Regions from separate parts of the Rahnella sp. PAMC25617 genome, predicted to be linked through region 1. Evidence: predicted binding sites of a transcription regulator. Region 1 holds the regulator's gene; the other holds the start of a gene.
What was found. Region 1 encodes PhoB, which activates phosphate uptake and scavenging genes when phosphate is short. Its sites were predicted from a motif close to CTGTCATAAAACTGNCNNAT; they were not measured.
Positions count from the first base shown of each region.

Region 2: rpoH (RNA polymerase sigma factor RpoH) is a predicted target of PhoB. The motif match lies at 7,743-7,762, and genes of this name have one in related genera.

Region 1 is NZ_JBOCUM010000006.1:881,563-893,573, reverse strand. Features, by position in the region: gene ppnP (pyrimidine/purine nucleoside phosphorylase) at 1-264, shown strand, start outside; gene rdgC (recombination-associated protein RdgC) at 329-1,243, opposite strand; gene mak (fructokinase) at 1,454-2,374, shown strand; gene ACM615_RS10200 (ABC transporter ATP-binding protein) at 2,436-3,257, opposite strand; gene ACM615_RS10195 (ABC transporter permease) at 3,254-4,018, opposite strand; gene ACM615_RS10190 (ABC transporter substrate-binding protein) at 4,030-5,043, opposite strand; gene sbcC (exonuclease subunit SbcC) at 5,280-8,528, opposite strand; gene sbcD (exonuclease subunit SbcD) at 8,525-9,763, opposite strand; gene phoB (phosphate response regulator transcription factor PhoB) at 10,001-10,690, shown strand; gene phoR (phosphate regulon sensor histidine kinase PhoR) at 10,713-12,011, shown strand, end outside.
Region 2 is NZ_JBOCUM010000018.1:42,198-54,208, forward strand. Features, by position in the region: gene ACM615_RS21080 (branched-chain amino acid ABC transporter substrate-binding protein) at 220-1,332, opposite strand; gene panM (aspartate 1-decarboxylase autocleavage activator PanM) at 1,738-2,115, shown strand; gene ACM615_RS21090 (MFS transporter) at 2,157-3,458, opposite strand; gene rhmD (L-rhamnonate dehydratase) at 3,555-4,769, opposite strand; gene ACM615_RS21100 (dihydrodipicolinate synthase family protein) at 4,787-5,692, opposite strand; gene ACM615_RS21105 (IclR family transcriptional regulator) at 5,700-6,470, opposite strand; gene rpoH (RNA polymerase sigma factor RpoH) at 6,727-7,584, opposite strand; gene ftsX (permease-like cell division protein FtsX) at 7,903-8,883, opposite strand; gene ftsE (cell division ATP-binding protein FtsE) at 8,883-9,545, opposite strand; gene ftsY (signal recognition particle-docking protein FtsY) at 9,551-11,074, opposite strand; gene rsmD (16S rRNA (guanine(966)-N(2))-methyltransferase) at 11,301-11,912, shown strand; gene ACM615_RS21135 (DUF1145 family protein) at 11,914-12,011, shown strand, end outside.

The DNA of each region.
Region 1 (12,011 bases):
GGGAAAGTGAAGTCGATTGGTTTCGACAGCGAAAGTACGGGTTCAGCCAGCGTTGGCGTGATGGCCGTCGGTGAATACACGTTCGGTACCGCAAAGCCGGAAGAAATGACCGTCATCAGCGGCTCACTGAAAGTGCTGATCCCGGGATCTCCGGACTGGCAGGTGTTTAAGCCAGGCGAAACTTTCTATATTCCGGGTAAAAGTGAATTCAACTTACAGGTCGGCGAAACGACTTCGTACTTGTGTAAATACCTGACCAAATAATATACAGACACAGTACAAACAAAAAGGCGCTCATGAGCGCCTTTTTTACGTTCTGCATCCGGTCTTAGCGTTGTGCTTCGCCGCCCAATGCTTCGATCAGGTTCTGGATAAGCGCCGCCAGTTCACCCGTCATCAGCACGAAATCAGCATCGAAACGTCCGGCGAAATCTTCGCGGTCGATGTCTTCATTTTGATCACGAATAACGTCGCTGAATTTCAGGCGTTTAATGCTGCCGTCGTCGGCCAGCACCACGGCGATACGTTCCTGCCAGTCAACGGCCAGCTTGGTGACCAGTTTGCCATTTTCGATATGCGTGGCGATTTCGTCACTGACCAGCGCCTGTTTTTTACAGCGGATCACGCCGCCTTCTTCCAGGATCGCTTTCAGCTCAGCTTCATCCTGTAAGGTGAAACCGGCAGGTGTTTCGCCTGAACGTACCCATTCGGTCAGCGTCAGCTCGATCGGGCTTTCCATGGTCAGCGGCACCACCGGCAGCGAACCGAGGCTTTTACGCAGCAGCGCCAGCATATCTTCGGCTTTCTTGGCGCTGGCGGCATCGACCATGATCAGGCCGTTAACGGTATCAATCCACATGAACGTCTGGCTGAAGCGGCTGAATGCGCGCGGCATCAGGCTGTGCAGCACTTCATCTTTCAGGGAATCTTTTTCGGTCTTTTTCAGCTTACGGTGCTGTTCGCCTTCGAGCTGATCAATTTTGGCCTGTAACTCTTGTTTGATAACCGGAGAAGGCAGAATTTTTTCTTCTTTGCGTGCGCAGATCAGGATCTGCCCGCCGTTGACGTGAGTCAGCGCGTCGCCACCGTGAGAACCCATCGGTGAAACCCAGCCGGTTTTCGCCATATCCTGGCTGCCGCACGGGGTAAAGGTGAAAGCACTAAGCTGTTTTTCCATTTCGTCAGCAGATAACGAAACTTCACGGCTCAAACGGTAAACCAACAAATTCTTAAACCATAACATGGCGTTATCCCTGTCCCGGCGCACTCGTGGTACGCTGAATAAATGAATGCAGGGCGGCATGATAACCAATTGAGCGCCGGTCGTCGTTAAGAAATCGCCGTGGCCTGTAACATTGCATAACAGCTTATTCTGGTGACAGAGGCCACTGGCTTCTAAACTGAACAGACTCAGAAAAACTGACCCTGCAGGACATAAAAAGGAGAATAAAACGTGCGAATTGGCATTGATTTAGGCGGCACAAAAATAGAAGTCATTGCGTTATCGGATGAAGGCAAAGAGCTGTTTCGCAAACGGGTCGATACGCCGAGAAATGACTACGAGCGCACACTCAAGGCGATTGAAGGGCTGGTGCTGGACGCCGAGAAAGGCACCGGACAGCGCGGCAGCGTGGGGCTGGGGATCCCCGGCACGTTATCGCCGTTTACCGGCAAAGTGAAGAATGCTAATTCGGTCTGGCTGAACGGTCAGCAACTGGATGAGGATCTGGCGCTGTTGCTCAAACGCGAAGTGCATATTGCAAACGACGCCAATTGCCTGGCGGTTTCCGAAGCCACCGACGGGGCAGGTGCAGGCCGCCACACTGTATTCGCCGTGATTATCGGCACCGGCTGCGGTTCCGGCATTGCGCTTAACGGCGTGGCGCACGCGGGCGGCAACGGCAACGCAGGCGAGTGGGGCCACAATCCGCTGCCGTGGCAGGATGAGGAAGAAATCCAGTTTGCCCGCGAAGTCCCGTGCTACTGCGGAAAATCAGGCTGCGTCGAAACGTTTGTTTCCGGCACCGGATTTGCCGAAGACTACTTCCGTCATTCCGGTCAGCGTTTAAACGGCGCAGAGATTATTGCGCTGGTTGAGCAGGGCGATGAAACGGCGGAACTGGCGCTGGGTCGTTATGAGCGTCGTCTGGCTAAGGCGCTGGCAAACGTAGTGAATATTCTCGATCCGGACGTGATTGTCTTCGGTGGCGGCATGAGCAACGTCGATCGCCTGTATCAGACCGTGCCACTGCTGGTTAAACAATGGGTATTTGGCGGGGAATGTGAAACGCCGATGCTCAAAGCGGTTCACGGTGATTCGAGCGGAGTGCGTGGCGCTGCCTGGCTGTGGCCGCAATCGCGTTTTGCGTTATAAGTTCTTCATCAATTTTCAGGGGGCAGAGTTTGCGCCCCTGATTTCATTCATAATCCAGCAGTTAAAGCGCCATCTCCCGTTTAAACACGTCCAGCGTGTGCGCCTTCACGCGGATAAATTCCGGGTGGCTCATGATTTCAGAACCACGCGGACGCGGCAGGTCAAACGGCACAATTTCTGCAATCTGCGTCGGTCGCCGTGTCAGCAGTAAAATCTCATCCGCCAGAAACACTGCATCCTCGAGATCATGCGACACAATCAGCATGGTGACGCCAGTCGCCAGCTGCACTTCCTGCAATTTATCGCGGATAAACAGCGTCATCTCGAAATCCAGCGCCGAGAAAGGCTCGTCGAGGAACATCACTTCCGGACGCGTCGCCAGCGCCCGCATGATGCACACGGTTTGCTGCTGGCCGCCGGAAAGCTCATACGGATAGCGTTTCAGGTCGAAGCGGATATCAAACATTTGCGTCAGTTCTTCGACCCGCGCATTGACGTCCGCTTTGCTCATGCCGTGTCGGATCAGCGGATATGCGATATTGGCGCGGGCACTCATCCACGGAAACAGCGCGTCGCGGTAGTTCTGAAACACATAACCGATGGTGGTCTGCGCCAGCGTTTTGCCGTCGAACAGAATGTCGCCTTTATCCACCGGGATCAGCCCGGCGATCATGTTCATTAACGTCGATTTACCGCAGCCGTTCGGGCCGAAGATCGACACGATCTTTCCACGCGGTAAGTCGAGATTGAGATCGGTATACAGCGGCTGTCCGGCAAACGCCTTGCTCAGTCCGCGGATCGTCACATGGGTATCCGGGCGCGTAGCGTACTGCGGCAACTGCGGGCCTTTATAATCAGGGTTTAGCGAGAGAGGTTGCGTCATGCTTTGCTACTCCAGTGGACGGTTTTTTTCTCGATCAGCAAAAAAGCCAGGTTCAGCAGATAACCCAGCGCGCCGGTGATCAGGATCGAGGCGTACATGTCTTTGATGTTAAACACCTGCTGGGCATCGATGATCCGGTGGCCGAGGCCGGTTTCCGATCCGATGAACATTTCAGCGACGATCACGATCACCAGCGCAATCGACACACCGGTGCGCAGGCCAACGAAGGTTTGCGCCAGGCTTTCCATCAGCAGAATGTCTTTAAAAATATGCCAGCGGGAAATTCCCATCACTTTGGCCGCCATCAGCCGGGTTTTTTTGGCATTCATCACGCCGTACGCGCTGTTAAACAGGATAACCAGCACCGCGGCAAAGGCGGCGATGGCAATTTTATTGGCATCGGTAATGCCGAAAATCAGCATAAACAGCGGGATCAGCGCTGATGACGGCGTGGAGCGGAAGAAGTCGATCAGAAATTCCAGGCTGCGATAGATCTTTTCATTGCTGCCTAAAATGACGCCGAGCGGCACGCCTATCACTGCGGCAAAAGCAAAGGATACCAGCGTGCGGTAAAGGGTTGCGCCGATGTCGGTGCGCATGGAAGCATCGAAAAATGACTGGAACATGTAGCCAATCGTCTCGACGGGCGAGGGCAAAAGCACCGGGTTCAGCCATTTTGCGCTGACGGCCAGTTGCCAGAATAAAAACAGCAGCACAGGGCCGACCAGCGGCAGTAACCTTGAAGACCAGCGTGAAGTCATCCTGTTTCTCCTTATCCTTTATAAATCAGCGAAGCGACATCCACCGGTTTGCTGAAGATTTTTCTTTCCGTAAAGACGTCATAAAATTTCTGGAACCATTGCAGGTTGTCGCCTTTTAAATCGGGATACATCACAAAGCCCGGCAGCGGCACCTCTTTCACCAGCGCCGGTTCTATGCTGGTGTAACCGGCGACGTTTTCGCGAGCCTTGTCAGGATGCGCCGCAATGAATTCCACCGCTTTCTGATAAGCGGCAATAAACTTTTTGGTTTCTTCCGGTTTGCTGGCGATAAAACTGGAGTTCAGCGCCGCGGCGCCGCCGAACCAGGGCGCGTCTGCATTGCCGAGCACGTATTTAGAAATGACGCCGGTTTCCAGCGTGCGGGAAAGGTTTTTCATGCGCCCGACGGTGCCGGTGGGTTCGAGTGTATACACGCCGTCAATTTGTCCGGCGGCCAGCGCAGGTGCGTGCTGCCCGACCGGCAGTTCGATCACTGAAGGATTAGTGAAACCATTTTTCTCCAGAATGATCTTCGCCATCGTCACGTTCTGGATCCCCGGCCCGCAGGCGATCTTCTTACCTTTCAGATCGCTGATCGCTTTCGCAGTGCTGTTCAGCGGCACCAGAAATTCATCCAGAACCAGCTGATGATTGGACGGATTCGAGCAGATGATTTTGAACAAATCCGGTGAGGTGATAGCCCCCAGACCCAGCGCGCCTGTGGCCGTGCCGTTAGCGCACCCGTGGATCCTGCCGGTAATCATCCCCTCGACAATTTGCTGTGCGCTGGCGAATTTAACGCCTTTTACATTCAGTCCGGCTTCTTTAAAAAAGCCCTGTTCCAGCGCCACATATAACGGTAAACCGCCGACAATCGGCCAGTAACCAATGCGGATTTCATCGTCATCAGCTGCAAAGACCGAGGTCGGGATCATACCGCCAAGCGTGGAGACGCCGCCGGTGATGGCGAGCCATTTCATCAGCTGGCGGCGTTTTTTATCGACTTCAGGTTTGATGTTATTCATGGGCGGTTCCCTTAACGGTTATGCAGGCGCTGCAACTTGTACTGCAACTTGTATACATAACGTTAAGCACAGGGCGTGCCAGTTTGTCGGCAGGAGGGAATAAGCGGGAATTCAGCGGGTTGGGAACAATGAGCGCACTGCGCTGGTGCGAATTTTGCGCAGTTGCTCACAATCAGGATCCATTGCGGAGCAGATGGCTAGCAATTTACCCGCCAGTTGCTCCGCAGGATAATCTGTCAGACTTTAAACTCACTGCTCAGGCGGCTGACGCCCAGACCGTTCACCTTAGTCACTTTGATTTGCACCGGAATACGGTCTTTCATCGCTTCCACATGGCTGATCACGCCGATGGTTTTACCCGAGGCATTCAGGCTGTCGAGCGCGTCCAGGGCGGTGTCCAGCGTATCGGCGTCGAGTGTGCCAAAACCTTCGTCGAGAAACAGCGAGTCGATGCGGGTTTTATCACTGACCAGATCAGACAGCGCCAGCGCCAGTGCCAGACTGACCAGGAAGCTTTCACCGCCGGATAAGGTGCGGGTATCGCGCACGGCGTCCGCCTGCCAGGTATCGACCACCTGTAATTCCAGCGCATCGCTGGTTTTGCGCTGCAACAAATACCGCCCGTGCAGTTTTTCGAGCTGAAGGTTCGCCAGATACACCAGATGGTCGAGCGTCAGTCCCTGCGCGAATTTACGGAATTTTGCGCCGTCGCTGGAGCCAATCATCTGATTCAGATAACCCCAGTCATCGCAGGTCAGTTGCGCCTGGGCAATCTGAGCAATCAGCGCCTGTTGTCCGCTGTGGCGTAATGTGTCACTTTCCAGCTGGTTTTTCACTTCGCCCAGACGTTGCTGTAAAGCTTTCAGCTGTTGCGTCAGTTCTGCCAGCTGCGCTGTCAGAACGTCAAGATCGCTTTCTGTTTCACTCAGATGAGCCGGGCGGGCAAGACGATGTTTTTCGAGCTGCTGACCGGCATCCGCCAGTAACGCCTGCGCCTGCGCCAGTTGTTGTTGCAGATTTTCTTTGCGTTGCTGAAGCTGCTGACGGAGTGCGTCATCCAGCAGCGCCAGTTTCACCGCGGCTTCATTGGCAAATCCGCTGGCACTCAGCGCCTGTTGCCACGCCTGCTCCGCCTGCGTCAGTTGTTCTGTTGCCTGCAACTGTTGCTGTTGCGTGCTCGCCAGTTGCCCGGCCAGCTGATCGCGCTGTTCCTGCGCTTTTTGCAATGCGGTTTGCGCGTCACTGACCGCTTTTTCTGCCGCCTGTTGTTGCTGATGTAAGTGCTCGCGAACCTGCGCCACCTGGCGGTTGCCGAACAGTTCAAGGCGTTGAGCAGTCAGTTCTGAAAGGTTTTTTTCGCCTTCTGCAAACAACTTTTGCAGCCGTTCGACGTCTTGCTGAGATTTCGCCTGCGTCTCTTCCAGCCGGGTAACGCGTTCGGTCAGCAATGCGCTTTGCTGCTGCACTTTCTGCTGCGCGTTCAGTGCGTCATTCAGGGCATCTTTCGCCTGTTGCAGCGCCCGGGCCAGCTGTTCGTGCTGGCTAATCAGCGCCTGCGATTGTTGTTCTTCTTCATCGCGGGCAGTCAGCCATTGAGTGATGTCGGCGGTATCATGTAGCGTAAACGTCAGGTTCAGCGGTGCGCTGAGCTGTTGCCAGTTTGCGGTATGCGCATTCAGTTGCTGCTGGTCTTGCTCCAGCTGGATTTGCAGCCGCGTTTGCTGTTCTTTCAGACTTTTAATTTTTGTTGCCAGTTCGATACCGCTGGCTTTTACCGCATCGAACTCCAGTTGCATTTTCTCGAGGCGCTGCGCCGTTTCAGAAGGTTTGACCTCCTGATAATGTTCAATCGCCGGATGCGATGTGGAACCGCACAGCGGGCAGGCTTTGCCGCTTTGCAGATTCGCACGTTCGGCTTCGAGGCTGACGATCAGCATTTCCTGTTTATGCAGTGCCTTAACGTCGTTGAGATGCTCCAGCTGTTTCTGACATTGCAGGCGGATGGTGCCCAGACGCTGTTCTTCTTCAGCCAGTTGCGTCTGATACTGAACGAAATCTTTTTGCTGTTGCTGCACGCGCTGATTCAGCTGCGGGAAAATTTGCGCGAGTGAAAACAGCTGTTGCCGCACCGGACGCAGCTGCGTGAGTTCGGATTGTCGTTTCTGCAATGCTGCCAGCGGGTGCTGTTTTTCCAGCTCAGTCAGACGCTGTTGCGCAGTGTTGAGTGCGCCGGTCAGCGCGGTCTGGCGGGTCGTATGCTGGCGGCTTTCTTCGTCCAGCTTCTGTCGTTCGGCGGTCATTTGCACCAGCGTCGCGTTATGCTCACTGACAAGTTTCTGCACATCAGTGACAGACTGCTGTGTTTCAGTCAGTGATTTACGCAAACGGGTGATTTCGCCATCCAGCGGCAGGATTTTTTCTTCGATCAGCGTTTGGGTCTGACGCTGTTCTTCCGCCTGTTTCTGACGTGCCGTTTGCGACTGCTCCACAGCCAGATTCAGCGGCGTCATTTGCGCGATTTGCTGTTCCTGCTGCTGCGTCAGGTGCGCCAGTTGCTGCTGAAGACGTTGCGATTCATCCTGACAACGCTGGCGATCGTTGAGCAACGGACGCAGTTTTTCTGCCGGTTCGCTGCGCGCCAGTTGCTGTAACTGCGGCGCGGCGGCCAGATTTTCCTGCTCGGCGGCGGTCAGTTGTTGCTGAGATTGCTGCTGTTTTTGCTGCACCTGCTGCCACTGTTGCAGCCAGTTCAGATCCTGCTGGCGCTGTTGCGCCTGCTGACTGAGCGTGATTTCCTGCGCGTTCAGTTCAGCAAGTTGTGCTTCAAGCGTCTGGCGCTGTTCTTCGCTGAGCAGTTCGATCCCGGCCATGCGCTGGTGCAGACCATCAAGCGTTATCCGCGCTTCTTTATGTTGCTCAAATACTCGCTCAGACAGCAGCCCGTAAATTTCGGTGCCGGTCAGTTCCTCCAGCAGTTCGGCGCGGTCATTGGCATCGGCATTCAGGAATGCGGCAAATTGCCCCTGAGACAGCATCATGGATTTGGTGAAGCGACCGAAATCCAGCCCGGTCAGTGTGGCGATGGCATCGAGTTTATCGCGCACTTTATCGGCCAGAATTTTGCCGTCGGCCAGCAATGCCAGCTCTACTTTCGGTGCCTGCAGATTGCCGTCCGGCGAGTTTTTGGCGCGGCGCTGACTCCAGAACGCGCGATAACCGACGCCTTTGACTTCAAACTCCACTTCGGCCAGCGATTCGGCGGTGTGGCGCGTCATCAGCTCGTTCTGGCTTGGCGTGATGTTCAGCCGTGGCGTCTGATGATACAGCGCCAGACAGATGGCATCGAGCAGGGTGGTTTTCCCCGCGCCGGTCGGACCGGTGATGGCGAACAATCCGTTGCTGGCAAAAGGCTCAGCGGTGAAATCAATTTTCCATTCGCCTTCCAGCGAGTTCAGGTTTTTTAAACGCAGGCTGAGAATTTTCATTGTGCGCTGTCCTCCGCATTCTGACCGCTGGTGACCTGTTCAACAACCTGCGCAAACAGCGTGCGCATCCGCGCCTGACGCGGTTCGTCAGGATCCGGTTCCAGTGCCAGCCGTCTTTCAAAGACGTCACTGACGCTCAGTTCGCTGAGTGTCTCTTTTTCCTGTTGCTCAATGCGGTTGATACGCTGTTCTTTACTGCGGCGTAAAAGCACCACTTCTACTGGCAAATCTGCCGTCAGCGCCTGAATGCGGCGCTGAATATCACTGAGATAATCCTGCGTGGCGACTTCAATATCCAGCCACACCGGTTTGGCCGGATCGCCGCCTTCGAACTGCGCCAGTTGTTTTTCGATTTCTGCCAGCGAGCCTTTGATTATCTGCATGGGCTGGAAAACGGGAATTTCCAGCGTGTCGATGGCGTTGAGCGTCGCGCCCTCAAAGTCCAGTAAGTACACACTTTTGGCTTTACTCAGTTCATCAAAACTCAGCGCAATCGGCGAACCGCTGTAACGGATATGTTCGGTTTTGGCGACGCACTGTGCGCGGTGAATATGGCCAAGTGCCACGTAGTCGACCGGCGGAAACGCCTGCGCCGGGAAGGCATCGAGCGTGCCTATATAAATGTCGCGCACGGAATCGGAGGTGCTGACGCCAACCGTGGTCAGATGGCCGGTGGCAATGATCGGTAGCGAAACGCCGAGTTCGTCCCGTTTGGTCTGCGCGGCCTGCCACAATGCGTCATAATGCGCGGCGATGGCTTCCTGTAATGCCAGCTGTTTGTCGCTGCCGGATTGTCCCGCCTGACTGGCGAGCAAATCACGCGGACGTAAAAAGGGTATAGCGCAAAGTACCGCGCCAGGTTTTCCGTCACGCTGGTTGAGCACCAGAATCTGTTCTGAGAGGTTTTCGCCGACGGTCGCAATCACCCGCGTATTCAGGCAGGAAAGCAGCTCACGTGATTCATTAAGCGTGGCGACAGAATCGTGATTCCCGGCCAGTACAATCAGCTGACAGCCGGTTTGTTGCAGTTCGACGACGAAACGGTTGTAAAGCTCTCGGGCATAGCTGGGCGGCGAACCGGTATCGAATATATCGCCTGCCACAATCACGGCATCTACCTGATGTTGCTGCACCTGACCGGTCAGCCAGCGCAAAAATGCCTGATGTTCGGCGGCGCGGCTTTTGGTGAAAAAGTACTGGCCGAGGTGCCAGTCTGACGTGTGGATCAGGCGCATGAGACTCCCGTATGGATCTGGATGACGACAATGGGGCAAAGTATAAACGTCGGCGGGGGACGCTGTCCCCGATAAATCAGACCAATTTCAGCGAGATGGCAGCTGAATAGAAGAAATGTCTCTGTCATATTTGACTGTAATGAACCATCATTTCTATTCATAAATCTGTCACAAAACTGACGCATAATGGCGCCCGCAATCAAATAAAAGATCGCTAACCTATTGGCAGGACCTACGATGGCAAGACGTATACTGGTGGTTGAAGACGAAGCTCCAATCCGTGAAATGGTGTGTTTTGTACTGGAACAGAATGGCTATCAGGCAGTAGAAGCTGAAGATTTTGATTCAGCCGTTGGCCAGCTGGTAGAACCTTACCCTGAACTTATCCTGCTCGACTGGATGTTACCCGGCGGTTCCGGTATTCAGTTTATCAAACATCTCAAACGTGAAGCGCTGACCCGCGAAATTCCGGTGATGATGCTGACCGCCCGCGGTGAAGAAGAAGACAGGGTGCGCGGCCTGGAAGTCGGTGCCGATGATTACATCACCAAACCGTTTTCTCCAAAAGAACTGGTTGCCCGCATTAAAGCCGTGATGCGACGCATCTCGCCAATGGCGGTGGAAGAAGTGATCGACATGCAGGGTTTAAGCCTGGATCCGTCGTCTCACCGTGTGATGGCCAACGAGCAGGCGCTCGATATGGGGCCGACCGAATTTAAATTATTGCACTTCTTTATGACCCACTCCGAACGTGTTTACAGCCGCGAACAGTTGCTCAATAACGTCTGGGGCACTAACGTTTATGTGGAAGATCGCACGGTAGACGTGCATATTCGTCGTTTACGTAAAGCGCTGGAAACCAGTGGACATGACAGAATGATCCAGACTGTTCGTGGAACCGGATACCGTTTTTCAACGCGTTATTGAGTCCCCACAGCGGAGAATCTGTGTGCTAGAACGTTTGTCATGGAAACGATTGGCCGGTGAATTCTTTCTCTTTTGCCTGCCCGCGTTAATCCTCGGTATCTTCGTCGGCCATTTCGGCTGGCTCCTCTTTGCGTCGCTGCTGGCGGCGCTGGGCTGGAATTATTACAACCAGCTCAAACTCTCTCACTGGCTGTGGCTTGACCGCAGCATAACCCCGCCGAATGGCCGCTGGAGCTGGGAGCCTTTGTTTTACGGGCTAAACCAGATGCAGATGCGTAACCGCCGTCGCCGTCGCGAATTAGGTCAGCTCATTAAACGTTTCCGCAGTGGTGCCGAATCATTACCCGATGCGGTGGTACTGACGACGGAAGAGGGCAATATTTTCTGGTGTAACGGGCTGGCGCAAGATTTGCTCGGTTTCCGCTGGCCGGAAGATAACGGACAACACATCTTTAACCTGCTGCGTTATCCCGAGTTTCGTACCTGGATCCAGACCCGTGATTTCAGCCGTGCCCTGAATCTGCAACTCAATAACGAGCATTACGTCGAGTTTCGCGTTATGCCTTATTCCGAAGGGCAATTGCTGATGGTGGCGCGTGATGTTACGCAGATGCGTCAGCTCGAAGGTGCGCGTCGTAACTTCTTCGCTAACGTCAGTCATGAACTGAGAACCCCGCTGACTGTATTGCAGGGATATCTGGAAATGATGGAAGACGCCAAGCTGGAAGAGCCGTTTCGTACCAAAGCGCTGGACACCATGCAGGAGCAGACGCGGCGCATGGACGGGCTGGTCAAGCAGCTGCTGACATTGTCGAAAATCGAAGCGTCAGCAAATATCGATATGCACGAGAAAGTCGATATTCCGGTAATGCTCGGCATGCTGGAGCGCGAAGTGCAATCTTTAAGCGGTGGCCGTCACGAAGTGGTGTTCCGTGTAAACGAGAAACTGAAGGTCTTTGGCAATGAAGATCAGTTACGCAGCGCGGTGTCGAATCTGGTGTACAACGCCGTCAACCACACCCCGGCGGGGACGCGGATAGAAGTCAGCTGGCAACAAACGCCGCATGGCGCACAGTTCCAGATCAGTGATAACGGGCCGGGTATTGCGCCGCAACACCTGCCGCGCCTGACTGAACGTTTCTACCGTGTCGATAAAGCGCGTTCGCGCCAGACGGGCGGCAGCGGTCTGGGGCTGGCCATCGTCAAACACGCCCTGAGTCATCACAACGCAAAACTTGAAGTGATGAGTGAAGTCGGCGTCGGTACCCGCTTTATATTTACACTGGCACCGAAACTGATTGTTCCTCAGGAACAGGCCAGC
Region 2 (12,011 bases), on a different contig from region 1:
GGGTTTGATAACTTGTGCTGAGACTGCAACCCGGCGCCACTTAATAACACCAGACGCCGGGCAGAGTAATGCGCGGTTCTTGTTCTGAAACATAATGCCCAAAATCATTCGTGTTGCATCAAGGCGGCAACTGAATGAATCCCCGGGAGCTTACACAGGTAAGTGACCGGGGTGAATGAAGGCGGCCAACGCAGAGGCGGCGCGAAGGATGCCGGGCATTTATTTGATCGGGGTAGACGTGCCATCCTTATGCCACTCGAAAATACCGAATTCGAATCCTTTCAGGTCACCTTTCTCATCCCAGCTCAGCGGACCCATGACAGTATCCACTGACGCTGATTTCAGATTTTTAGCAATGTCAGCCGGTTCCATGCTGCCGCTGCGTTCCATACCGGTGGTCAGCGCCTGCAATGCAGCGTAAGTCGTCCAGACGAACGGACCGGTTGGATCCAGTTTTTTGGCTTTCAGCGCATCAACGATTGGCTGGTTAGCCGGAACCTGGTCATAACGTTTTGGCAGCGTCACCAGCATACCTTCAGAGGCATCACCGGCGATGTTAGACAATGAGGAGTTGCCCACGCCTTCCGGACCCATGAATTTGGCGTTAAGACCGGCTTGCTTGGACTGGCGCAGGATCTGGCCCATTTCCGGGTAGTAGCCGCCGAAGTAAACGAAATCGACGTTTTCTTTCTTCAGACGTGCCACCAGCGTGGAGAAGTCTTTATCACCTGCGGTCACACCTTCAAAAAGAACGACGTTGCCGCCACCTTTTTTCAGCGCGTCCTGCACGGAACGGGCCAGGCCTTCGCCGTATTGCTGTTTGTCATGCACAACGGCGATACGTTTTGGTTTGATGGTGTCGAGGATGTATTTGGCTGCGGTCGGGCCCTGATCGGAATCCAGACCGGTGGTGCGCATCACCATTTTATAACCGCGGGTGGTCAGGTCAGCGTTAGTCGCGGCCGGAGTGATCATCAGCACGCCTTCATCTTCATAGATGTCAGAAGCAGGCTGAGTAGAGGAAGAGCACAGGTGGCCGATCACATAACGGATACCGTCGTTGATCACTTTGTTCGCTACCGCAACCGCTTGTTTCGGGTCACAGGCATCGTCATATTCCACGCCAACCAGTTTGTCACCTTTCACGCCGCCTTTGGCGTTGATGTCAGCGATGGCTTGTTTTGCACCTGTAAATTCCATGTCACCGTACTGGGCGACCGGACCTGACATAGCACCAACAATGGCGACTTTAATATCTTTTGCGAATGCCGCCTGACTCATTGCTAATGCAATACAACCTGCCAGCCAGATCTTACCCTTCATTGCTTTCATCCGATTACCCCGTTCATGTGTGTGTTGTGGTTTGCTCTTTATTGCCTGTTTAAAACATCATCACTTAGGAAATTTAGTATAAGTAATAACGAGTTAACGGCTTATTTCGTCTTATTTTCGAATAAGACTTTATAATTCATATCATTAAACAGGAATTTTCTTCTGCAAATCAAATAGCACAATCAGAAATATGAGGTGTAAACAGAATTTTATTTGGGTGAAAAGGCGGGCGCGGATGTAAACAATCAGTCGTTAACACTGGCTTTATTGATTAAAGCCAACATTTATCGCTTATGCAGAGATCGCTAAAAAACTTTTCGACCTGTTACTGTACAAAAAAAGTTACGCCCGTTCTGCAGAACGATCCGCTACACTGATCGCCTCCTTTTTCTGACCTTCCGCATCATGAAACTAACTATCCAAAAACTGACGTCACTCAGCGCGCAGGACCTGATCGATCTGGCAAAAATCTGGCCGGAGCAAACCGAAAGTGACTGGCAAGCCAGCCTGCAAAACGACCGTGCGCTGTTTGCGGCGGTGTTTAATGAACGCATTCTGGGCGCGGTGAAAATTGCGCTTGATGGCAATCAGGCTGAACTGAGTGATTTGCTGGTGCGCGACGTCACGCGTCGTCGCGGTGTCGGGCTGTATCTGATGGAAGATGTGCAGGCGCAGCTGCCGCAGGTGAAAAGCTGGACGATGAAAGCAGAACCTGAGCCCGTGCTGGATGCGTTTATGCAGGCATGTGGTTTTCGCAATGAAAAAGGTGTGTGGCGCAAATAAGTGCTACAGGCGACCCGTCCCCGGGCGCCTGGGTTTCCCTTTTACTGACTGGTTTTCAGCTGGCTCTCCGGCAATTTTGGTGTTTCAGGTTTTGCCCTGAGAAACGCTATCGCGACCACGCCAAACAACGTGATGCCGCAAAGGGTGAGTAAGCCGGCAATATTATTCGAGAACATACTATCCGCGGCCACACGGATTTGTGGTGCCAGGAATCCGCCAATCGCCCCGAACAGATTGATGAAACCAATCCCCGCCGCCAGCGCACTGCCGCTGAGCAACGTGGTCGGAATGGTCCAGAACACCGGCTGTACGGCAATAAACCCAACGGCGGCAAAGCACAGCGCACCTATCGCCAGCACCGGACTGGCAACCAGAGCAGAACCCCCAATCCCCAGCCCGGCGGCCAGTAAGGTGAACGCGGCTATCGAGCGTAAATGGCCAGTTTTATCGGCATAGCGCGGAATAAAGAAGGTGCCGAACATCGCCGCAATCCAGGGAACAGACGCGATCAGCGACGCACTGAAACCGACTTTTGTTCCCAGCAAACTGGCGACCTGCGTCGGCAGGAAGAAAATCAGCCCGTATACGCCAATCTGAATAATCAGATAAACCAGCCCGAGGTGCCAAATCGCCGGAATGCTGAAGGCATCCCGCAGGCGTGAATTCTGTTTCAGTTTCTCTTCTTTCGCCAGTTCACCGATCAGCGCCTGTTTTTGTTCAGCTGACAGGAAACGCGCCGTCGACGGGCCATTATCGAGATACCAGAATGTCCAGATACCGGCCATCACCGCCAGCACCCCTTCAATCATAAACATCCAGAACCAGCCCGGATGTCCGGCAAAACCGTGCATCTCCAGCAACGCACCGGAAAGCGGGCTGCCAAACGTCAGCGCCAGCGGAACGCCCATATAAAATAATCCCATCACCGAAGCCCGGTTTTTGGCCGGGAACCACAGGGATGTCAGGTAGATCATGCCGGGGAAGAATCCGGCCTCGGCAGCACCCAGCAGAAAACGCACCAGCAGGAATTTGAATTCCGTGTCGGCAAAAGCCATTGCTGACGAGAGAACGCCCCACACCAGCGTGGTGCAGCCAATCCATTGTTTGGCACCGAACTTTTTCATTAATAAATTTCCCGGCGCACCGAGAAAAGCATAAGCGACGAAGAATATTCCCGCCCCCATCGCAAAAGCTTCATTACTTAATCCGGTATCAATCTGATAAGACTCTTTCGCAAAACCAATATTCGCCCGATCCAGAAAGGCCAATATATATAACGAAAGCATAAAAGGAATCAGACGCCAGCGGGTTTTCTCAACGGCTTTATTTAATATCGTCGTCATAATATGAACCTTTTTATAACCGGCCTGTTATTAGTCAAAAAATAATATCAATAACAGGCCGAAGTAAACGTTCGGATAAATAATCTGTCGCAGAAATTAATGCTGATATGGGCGGGTTAATTTGCACTCAGGATTTAATTCCACCCCGAATCCCGGTTTATCCAGTACCGATTTATGAATACGTCCGTTCACCGGCACCGGCTCATCAAGCAGGATTGGCGCAAACTGCGCACGGGTGTGGTCAGCCTCAGGTGCAGTCATCAGGAACTCGCTGAAAGGCGTATTGGTGAAGGTAATCACCGCATGATGTGAATACACGGAGGAACCGTGCGGCACCACTAATTGCCCTTTCGCCTTGGCGATGGCGGCGATTTCCAGCAAGGTGGTGAGCCCGCCACACCAGCCCACGTCAGGCTGCATGATATCGACGCCGGTTTCTGACAACGTCTGGAAAGACTCCAGCGTGCCGTGGTGTTCGCCGGTGGTGACCATCATCCCGGCTGGTGCGTTGCGTTTGATTTCGCGGTAACCTTCATACTGTTGCGGCGGCAGACATTCCTCAATCCATTTGAGGTTATACGGCGCACAGGCATGCGCCACTTTGGTAGCGAAATTAACGTCCATCGACATCCAGCAGTCAAGCATCAGCCAGAAATCCGGGCCGCATTTCTCGCGCATATCCGCCACCATAGCAGCCGTTTCACGTACGCCGTGGTCGCCATCATGCGGGCCAAAATGCGTCACCATTTTGCCACCGATGAAGCCCATCTCTTTGGCCAGATCCGGACGTGAACCGGTAGCATAGAACTGGATTTCATCGCGCACTGCGCCCCCGAGCAGTTTATACACCGGCAGTTGCGCACATTTACCGAACAGATCCCACAGCGCCAGGTCGACGCAGGAAATCGTATTCATCACCAGACCGCCGCTGCCGGCGTAGAACATCGTGGATCGCATCATCTGGTCGTGGATCAGTTTGATTTCTGAGACACAGCGCCCTTCAATAAAACGGTTGAGATGTTTTTCGACAATAAAACACCCCATTTCACCCGCCGTAGACACCGCAAAACCGGTGACGCCATTGTCGGCTTCTATTTCAACCACCAGCGTACCCAATACGTTAATACCGAATGACTGTCGGGATTGTTCATATTCTTTATATTTACTCATTGGCGTACAGACTTTATCGTCGATCCAGTGTTTTTCCTGCTGGTCATGATAATCCGCACCGCCACTGCCTTTTTCTGCGGTCGCACCGCCCATGAAATATGCACGAATTTCTTTAATTTTAGGTAATACTCTTGATTCCATCATAATATAAACTCCGTTTATTTTATCAGGGTAAGGAGAGAGGTTATTTCTTTATTCAGGGAAAAGCTTAAATCATCTATCTTTTGCTTTATTTCATCCGAAAGCGGAATTTTATTTTCGCCCAACGGGAAACCACGTAATGACATGCCGAGTTTATATCCCAGAGGAAAAGGCAATGACGCCATCATCGACATCACGGGTAATGCGGCAAATTGTAATGCCTTCGATTGTTCCGTTTTTCCTTCGCTGAAGAGATCATAAATTTTACACATCACTTCCGGCAAAACGCCTGCGGTCGCGGTCACGCTGCCGGTGGCTCCGGCACATAATGCGGAGAAGAAAAATTCTTCCCGGCCGGTCATCACAGCAAAATCTGCGTCTTCCCGCGGACAACAGGACAGCATTTTCATCATGCCGACGGCATCACCGCTGGAATCTTTAATACCGACAATATTCGGATGGGCTGCCAGTTCAGCGACACTTTCGGCATTTAACGGATCGGCAAAAAATGGGATGTTATACAGGCATAACGGCAGATTTACCGTGCTGGCAACCTGGCGAAAAACACTGGTCAGCGTCGCAGCATCATAGTGATAAAACGAAGGCGGCATCAGCACGACCCCGCTGGCACCGGCACGTTCTGCCGCATGTGCCAGTGCGATGCTTTCATCCGTCGTGGTCGCCGGGATCCCTGCCCAGACGGGGACACGTCCGGCAGTCTGTTCAACGACGGTTTCGACTACCGCACGCTTTTGCTCAACGTCCATATAACCGGCTTCGCCCACCGAACTCACCGGGAACAGAGCACTCAGGCCAGCCGCTATCTGAAAATCGACAATTTTGCGCAACATGTCCATGTCTGGCTGCCCTGCTTTCCAGGGGGTTAACATGGCGCTGATGACTCCTGAAGGTCGTAACATCATTGATTCCTTATGCTTTGTAGCCCAGATCCCTGGAGATTTCCCAGGCGGTTTTTTTTACCTTGTCAGCCAGTGCGTCGATATTTTCCGGCATGACATGCAAGGTGGTGCCCACGACGGAAATCGCTGCCGTGACGCGATGTGCTGCATTGAATACCGGCGCGCTGATACAGCGGATATTCGCCACATCTTCTTCATCATCGAAAGCCCATCCGCGCTGATGGATTTGCTGTAACGCCGTGCGCAGCTGCTGAGCACTGGTCAGCGAGTTGGGCAATACCGGGCTGAATTCCAGTGCAGCAATCAGTGCGTCCTGACGTTCACGACCGCACCAGGTCAGCAGACATTTGCCCAGCGAAGAGCGGCACAGAGACAGGCGTTTTCCTTCCCAGGTGCGAACCTGAATATTCGACTGGCTCTCGACTTTGATCAGATAAATCGGCGTATCCCCGTCCAGCACGCCGAGATGACAGAGCAGCCCGGTGTCGTGCATCAGTGCTTTCAGATGCGGGAGTGCGACATTGCGCAAATCGAGCTGGCGGGAAACCTGACTGCCCAGCTCCAGCAATCTGAGCCCGAGGCGGTAATTACCGGAATTTGACTGCGTAACTAAACGCTGATTTTTCAGTTCCTCCAGCAGCAGATACACGGTGCTTTTGGGCATCCCCAGTTCACTGACCAGCTGGTTCGCGTTGCACTGTCCTTGCCGGGAAATGATGTCGAGAATGGCGACGGCGCGCGTCAGTGCCGGAACTTTTGATTTAGCGATTAATTCCATCATGCTGGAATCCATTCTGTTGAGATGGACAAGTTATAGAGGCAAAAATGAACAGACGACAGGACGCTTGTGATCCTCTGTGATTGAGTTCTCTATAAAGTTGAATATTCCAACATGCTGGAATAACCAGATGATTTAAAAGGGAAAATATTCAGAATAATTCCAGTATTCTGGAATTAACAGGGGCGTTCAGAGGGGAATTTCAGGCATAAAAAAAGCGACCATAAAGGTCGCTTTTTCACTTCGGAAACTGCGTTTATCAGGCTTCGATTGCCACACGCAGTTTTTTCATCGCGTTCTTTTCCAGCTGACGAACACGTTCTGCGGATACACCGTATTTATCGGCAAGCTCCTGCAGAGTCGATTTGTTTTCGTCGTCTAACCAGCGGGCACGAATGATATCCTGGCTGCGCTCATCCAGACCTTCCATTGCAGAAGAAAGTTTGTCTGTCGCGTCCTGATCCCAGTTATCTTCTTCGATGGTTTCTGCAAAATCAGAACTCTTGTCTTGCAGATACAGCATCGGTGCCATCGCAGCGCCGTCGCGTGGTTCATCGTCCGGGGTCGGATCAAACGTCATGTCCTGTGCGGCCATGCGTGATTCCATTTCCAGCACATCTTTGCTGGTCACACCCAGTTCGCGGGCAACGTGCTCTACTTCGTCGTGGCTGAACCAGCCCAGACGCTGTTTGTTTTTACGCAGGTTAAAGAACAGCTTACGCTGCGCTTTGGTGGTGGCGACTTTCACGATGCGCCAGTTACGCAGCACATATTCGTGAATTTCTGCTTTGATCCAATGCACGGCAAAGGACACCAGACGCACACCGACTTCCGGATTAAAACGGCGAACCGCTTTCATCAGGCCGATATTCCCTTCCTGGATAAGGTCTGCCTGTGGCAAACCGTAACCTGAATAGTTGCGGGCAATGTGAGCAACAAAGCGCAGGTGAGACAGGATCAGCTCTTTCGCTGCTTCCAGGTCACCGTCGTAATGCAGCCGTTCAGCCAGCGCCCGTTCTTCCTCTGCGGTGAGCATAGGATAGGCATTGGCGGCCCGAACATAGGCTTCCAGGCTACCTTGGGGTACTAATGCTAAAGTGCGCATTTCTTTGGTCATTCAAGCCTCTCATGTATGACGTAATGCAGGTTTTATACCACGTTGCTGCGGGATGATACCGCTACGTTGCTGGCCTTCAGGGGCGACAACAAAGCAACGCCGAGCCCTTCATATTCGCTGCTCTACGACCACGAATTTTACATAAAGTTCACGGACAGATTCAACAGTCTGATGACTGTATGTGACAGACTGACTATTGGATAGTGAATTTGTGCCATTGCAGGGGAAGCAGGAAAATGATGGGACGATATAGCAAGAATCGGCTGTTCCCCTGTACACAAAGACTGAGCAGCAGGGGAACATTATAGCAAATTATCGCTACTGTGGTGTAAATCGCCGTAAATGTTGAACCGTCGCCAGCCAGGCGGCAATCCAGCCAATCATCGCGGACACGATCAGCAGCAGCAGGCTTTCATCCCAGCCCAGACCGTGCAGGTCAAAGGTGGTACCGAACACCTGTGCCACCTGGGTCACTACACTCTCAAGGCGCAGCACCAGCACTTCTGAGAGGATCAGCGACAACAATGCGCCGGTGAAACCGAGCATCGCGCCGCCATTCAGGAACGGTCTGAGTATGAACCCGTCGGTCGCGCCAATCAGCTTCATCACGTTGATGGTATCGCGTCGGCTGAAGATGCTCAGTCGCACACTGTTACCAATAACCAGGAAGACGGCGATCACCATCAGCACGCCGATCATCGCCGCAATCTGCCCGACCAGACCGGTGAGCGCCGCAAGACGGGCAAACCAGCTGTCATCCATACGCACTTCATCCACGCCATGAACGGCCGCCACGCGGTCGCGCAAGGTGTTGAGTGTCGCAGAATCCTGGAAATTCATTTTAGGCGTGATGATAGCCACCGCTGGCAGCGGGTTTTGCTCCAGCATGTCCATTGCGCCGCCAAAGCCAGACCAGTTGCGGAACTCGCCCATCGCTTCTTCACGGGACAGATAATTAACTTTATCCACGCCCGCTTCTGTTTTGAGGGTTTTCACCACGTTTTCTGCGGCGTCATCATCCAGCGCTTTGTCGAGATACACGGTCAGCTGCGGCGTCGGATACCACTGTTCTGCCGCGGTACTGACGTTTTTCCACACCAGATAACAGACGCTCGGTAGCGTCAGGGAAATCGCGATTACCATCACCGTGAGCAGTGTTGCCAGCGGCTGACGCAGCATGTCAGCCAGCGCGTTCATCCACGCATAACGCCACTGTTCGCGCCAGCCACCCTGCAACGCTTTGCTTTTTGCGGCACGGGCGCTTTTTGCGGTTTTCGCCGGGTTCGGACTGTTCGCCATTAGTACACCCCTCCCGACATACGCCCCTGACTCAGCGTCAGCGTACGGTAATTACGACGGGCAATAAGACCCACATCATGCGTCGCCATCAGAACGGTGACGCCGACGCGGTTAAATTCTTCGAACAGACGCAAAATGCCTTCCGACAATTCGCCATCGAGATTACCGGTCGGTTCATCCGCCAGCAGCACCGCAGGCTTGTTCACCACCGCACGGGCGATGCCCACACGTTGTTGTTCACCGCCGGAAAGCTGGATTGGCAGGTTCTTCGCTTTATCCAGTAATCCGACTTTATCCAGCGCAGCCGACACGCGACGGCGAATATCTTCGCTGCTGGCTCCGGAAATGATCAGCGGCATCGCCACGTTGTCATACACGGTGCGATCCATCAGCAGATGGTGATCCTGAAAGATCATGCCGATCTGACGACGCAGAAATGGCACTTCGCTGGATTTCAGACGGCTGATGTCATGGCCGCCAAACAAAATATGTCCAGCACTCGGGCGTTCAATGCCGCAAATCAGCTTGAGCAGGGTACTTTTACCCGCGCCTGAGTGTCCGGTCAGAAATGCCATTTCCGCTTGCTGGATGTGAAAGTTGACGCCCTGAAGCGCCTGTCGTCCGCCCAGATAAGCTTTACTGACCTGTTCAAAGCGAATCATCCGTATTAATCCTCTCGGGCAAAAAGTGCCTCAATAAAATCGTCTGCCTTAAACGGCCTTAAATCTTCGATACCTTCACCGACACCAATGTAGCGGATCGGAATGCTGAACTGATCGGCGATGGCAAAGATCACGCCGCCTTTCGCGGTGCCATCCAGTTTAGTCAGCGTTATCCCGGTCAGCCCGACGGCTTCGTTGAATAATTTCGCCTGACTCACCGCATTCTGGCCGGTGCTGGCATCGAGCGTCAGCATCACTTCATGCGGCGCATCTTCGTCGAGCTTCTTCATCACGCGGACGATTTTCTTCAGCTCTTCCATCAGGTGCGCTTTGTTCTGCAAACGCCCGGCAGTATCGGCAATCAGCACGTCGATATTACGGGCTTTCGCCGCCTGAATCGCATCGAAGATAACGGACGCGGAATCGGCACCGGTATGCTGTGCAATCACCGGGATCTTGTTGCGCTGACCCCAGACCTGCAACTGTTCAACGGCTGCGGCACGGAACGTATCGCCCGCCGCCAGCATCACAGATTTACCCTGTGCTTCAAACTGGCGCGCCATTTTACCGATGGTGGTAGTTTTACCGACGCCGTTTACACCAACCATCAGAATGACATACGGGGTTTTCCCGCTGACATCCAGTGGCTCGTCAACTTTCGCCAGTATTTCGGACATTTCTTCCTTCAGCTTACCGTACAGCGCGTCAGCATCTTTCAGCTGTTTACGCGAAGCGTGTTCGGTCAGTGAAGCAATGATTTTACGGGTAGTTTCGACGCCAACGTCGGCGATTAACAGCTGTTCTTCCAGCTCTTCGAACAGATCGTCGTCGATTTTCTTACCGCGGAACAGGCCGACAAAACCGGAACCCAGATTCTGCTTGGTTTTGACCAGACTGCGTTTCAAACGCGCAAAGAAACCTTCTTTGGTCGGACGCTCCTGCTCGGTTTCACCGGCAGGTAAAACGACGATAGGATCCAGCGCCACCGGCAGTGGTTCTTCGGCTGCGACAGAATCATCAACATAATCAATGGCATCAAGACGTTCGTCTTCGGCAATTTCTTCGGCCGATTCAGCAAATTCGTCTTCAGCAACATCTTCTTCAATCAGATCGTCTTCAACCACCACTGGCTGCGCAGCAACCTGTTCGGTGATGTGAACAATTTCTTCTGCCAGTTCAGCGGCGGCCTGTTCGCGAACCGGTTCAGGTTCTTTCAGCGGTTCCGGCTCAATTTCTGGCTCAGGTTCCACTTCCGGTGCCGGTTCGACTTCTGGCTCAGGTTCAACCACAGGTGCGATTTCTGCCGCAGATTCTGCGGAGGCTGCGGTATCCCATTCGCCAGGATGCTGCTCAACCGGAATACCCGGCTCTTCCGCTAGCGGATGTTCTTCAACGACCGCATGTTCTTCAACAACAGACTGTTCTTCAATAACAGGCTGTTCTTCGCGGATTTCTTCCTTCTGCTGCTCTTCTTCCTGACGGCCACGGCCAAACCAGGAGAAGAAACCGCGTTTTTTATCTTTTGCCATTTTACAACTTCACTCCTCGCCGTTAATGACTGGCGAACGGATTATTAATAGGGTTATGGTCAGGCAGTCTATCACTTTCCCCTGCAGGCAACACGCCCGCGTATTGAATTCCGGTGGTTTTTCAATCGACAATGTTAAACATTTGCCCAATGGCTGCACACCGGTAGAATAGCCTTCCAAACGATATGCAACGAAGCCTGACGGCTTTGGATTACACAAGCGAACTATGGCAAAGAAACCCAACACTCCCGCCGCCGGCCAGATCCGAATTATTGGCGGACAATGGCGCGGACGCAAACTTCCGGTTCCACATAGCCCGGGACTGCGCCCGACCACCGATCGCGTACGCGAAACGCTGTTTAACTGGCTGGCGCCGGTTTTACAGGGCGCACATTGCCTGGACTGTTTTGCAGGCAGCGGCGCGCTCGGTCTGGAAGCCTTGTCACGTTATGCGGCCAGCGCCACACTGCTGGAGTTTGAACGCCCGGTTGCGCAACAGTTAGAGAAAAACCTGGCGCTGCTAAACGCCAGTGATGCGAAAGTATTTAACGTCAATACATTGAACTGGCTGGCAAAAGCCGGAAATGCCTTTGATGTGGTTTTCCTCGATCCGCCTTTCCGTAAAGGCATTCTGCAAGACACCCTGAACCTGCTGGAGCAAAACCAGTGGCTGGCGGATGAAGCCTGGATTTATGTCGAAACAGAAGCCGAGCACGGTACATTGGATGTGCCCGCCAGCTGGCGGCTGCACCGTGAAAAAGTCGCCGGACAAGTTGCTTATCGCCTCTACCATCGCGATGTGACGCCTGAAACCGGCTCACCAGAACAGGAGCAGTAAGATGTTGATCAATATTGGTCGGTTGTTGATGTTATGTATTTGGGCGTTTCTGGCGTTTAACCTGATCCACCCGTTCCCGAAGCCGATCAAATACTTTTT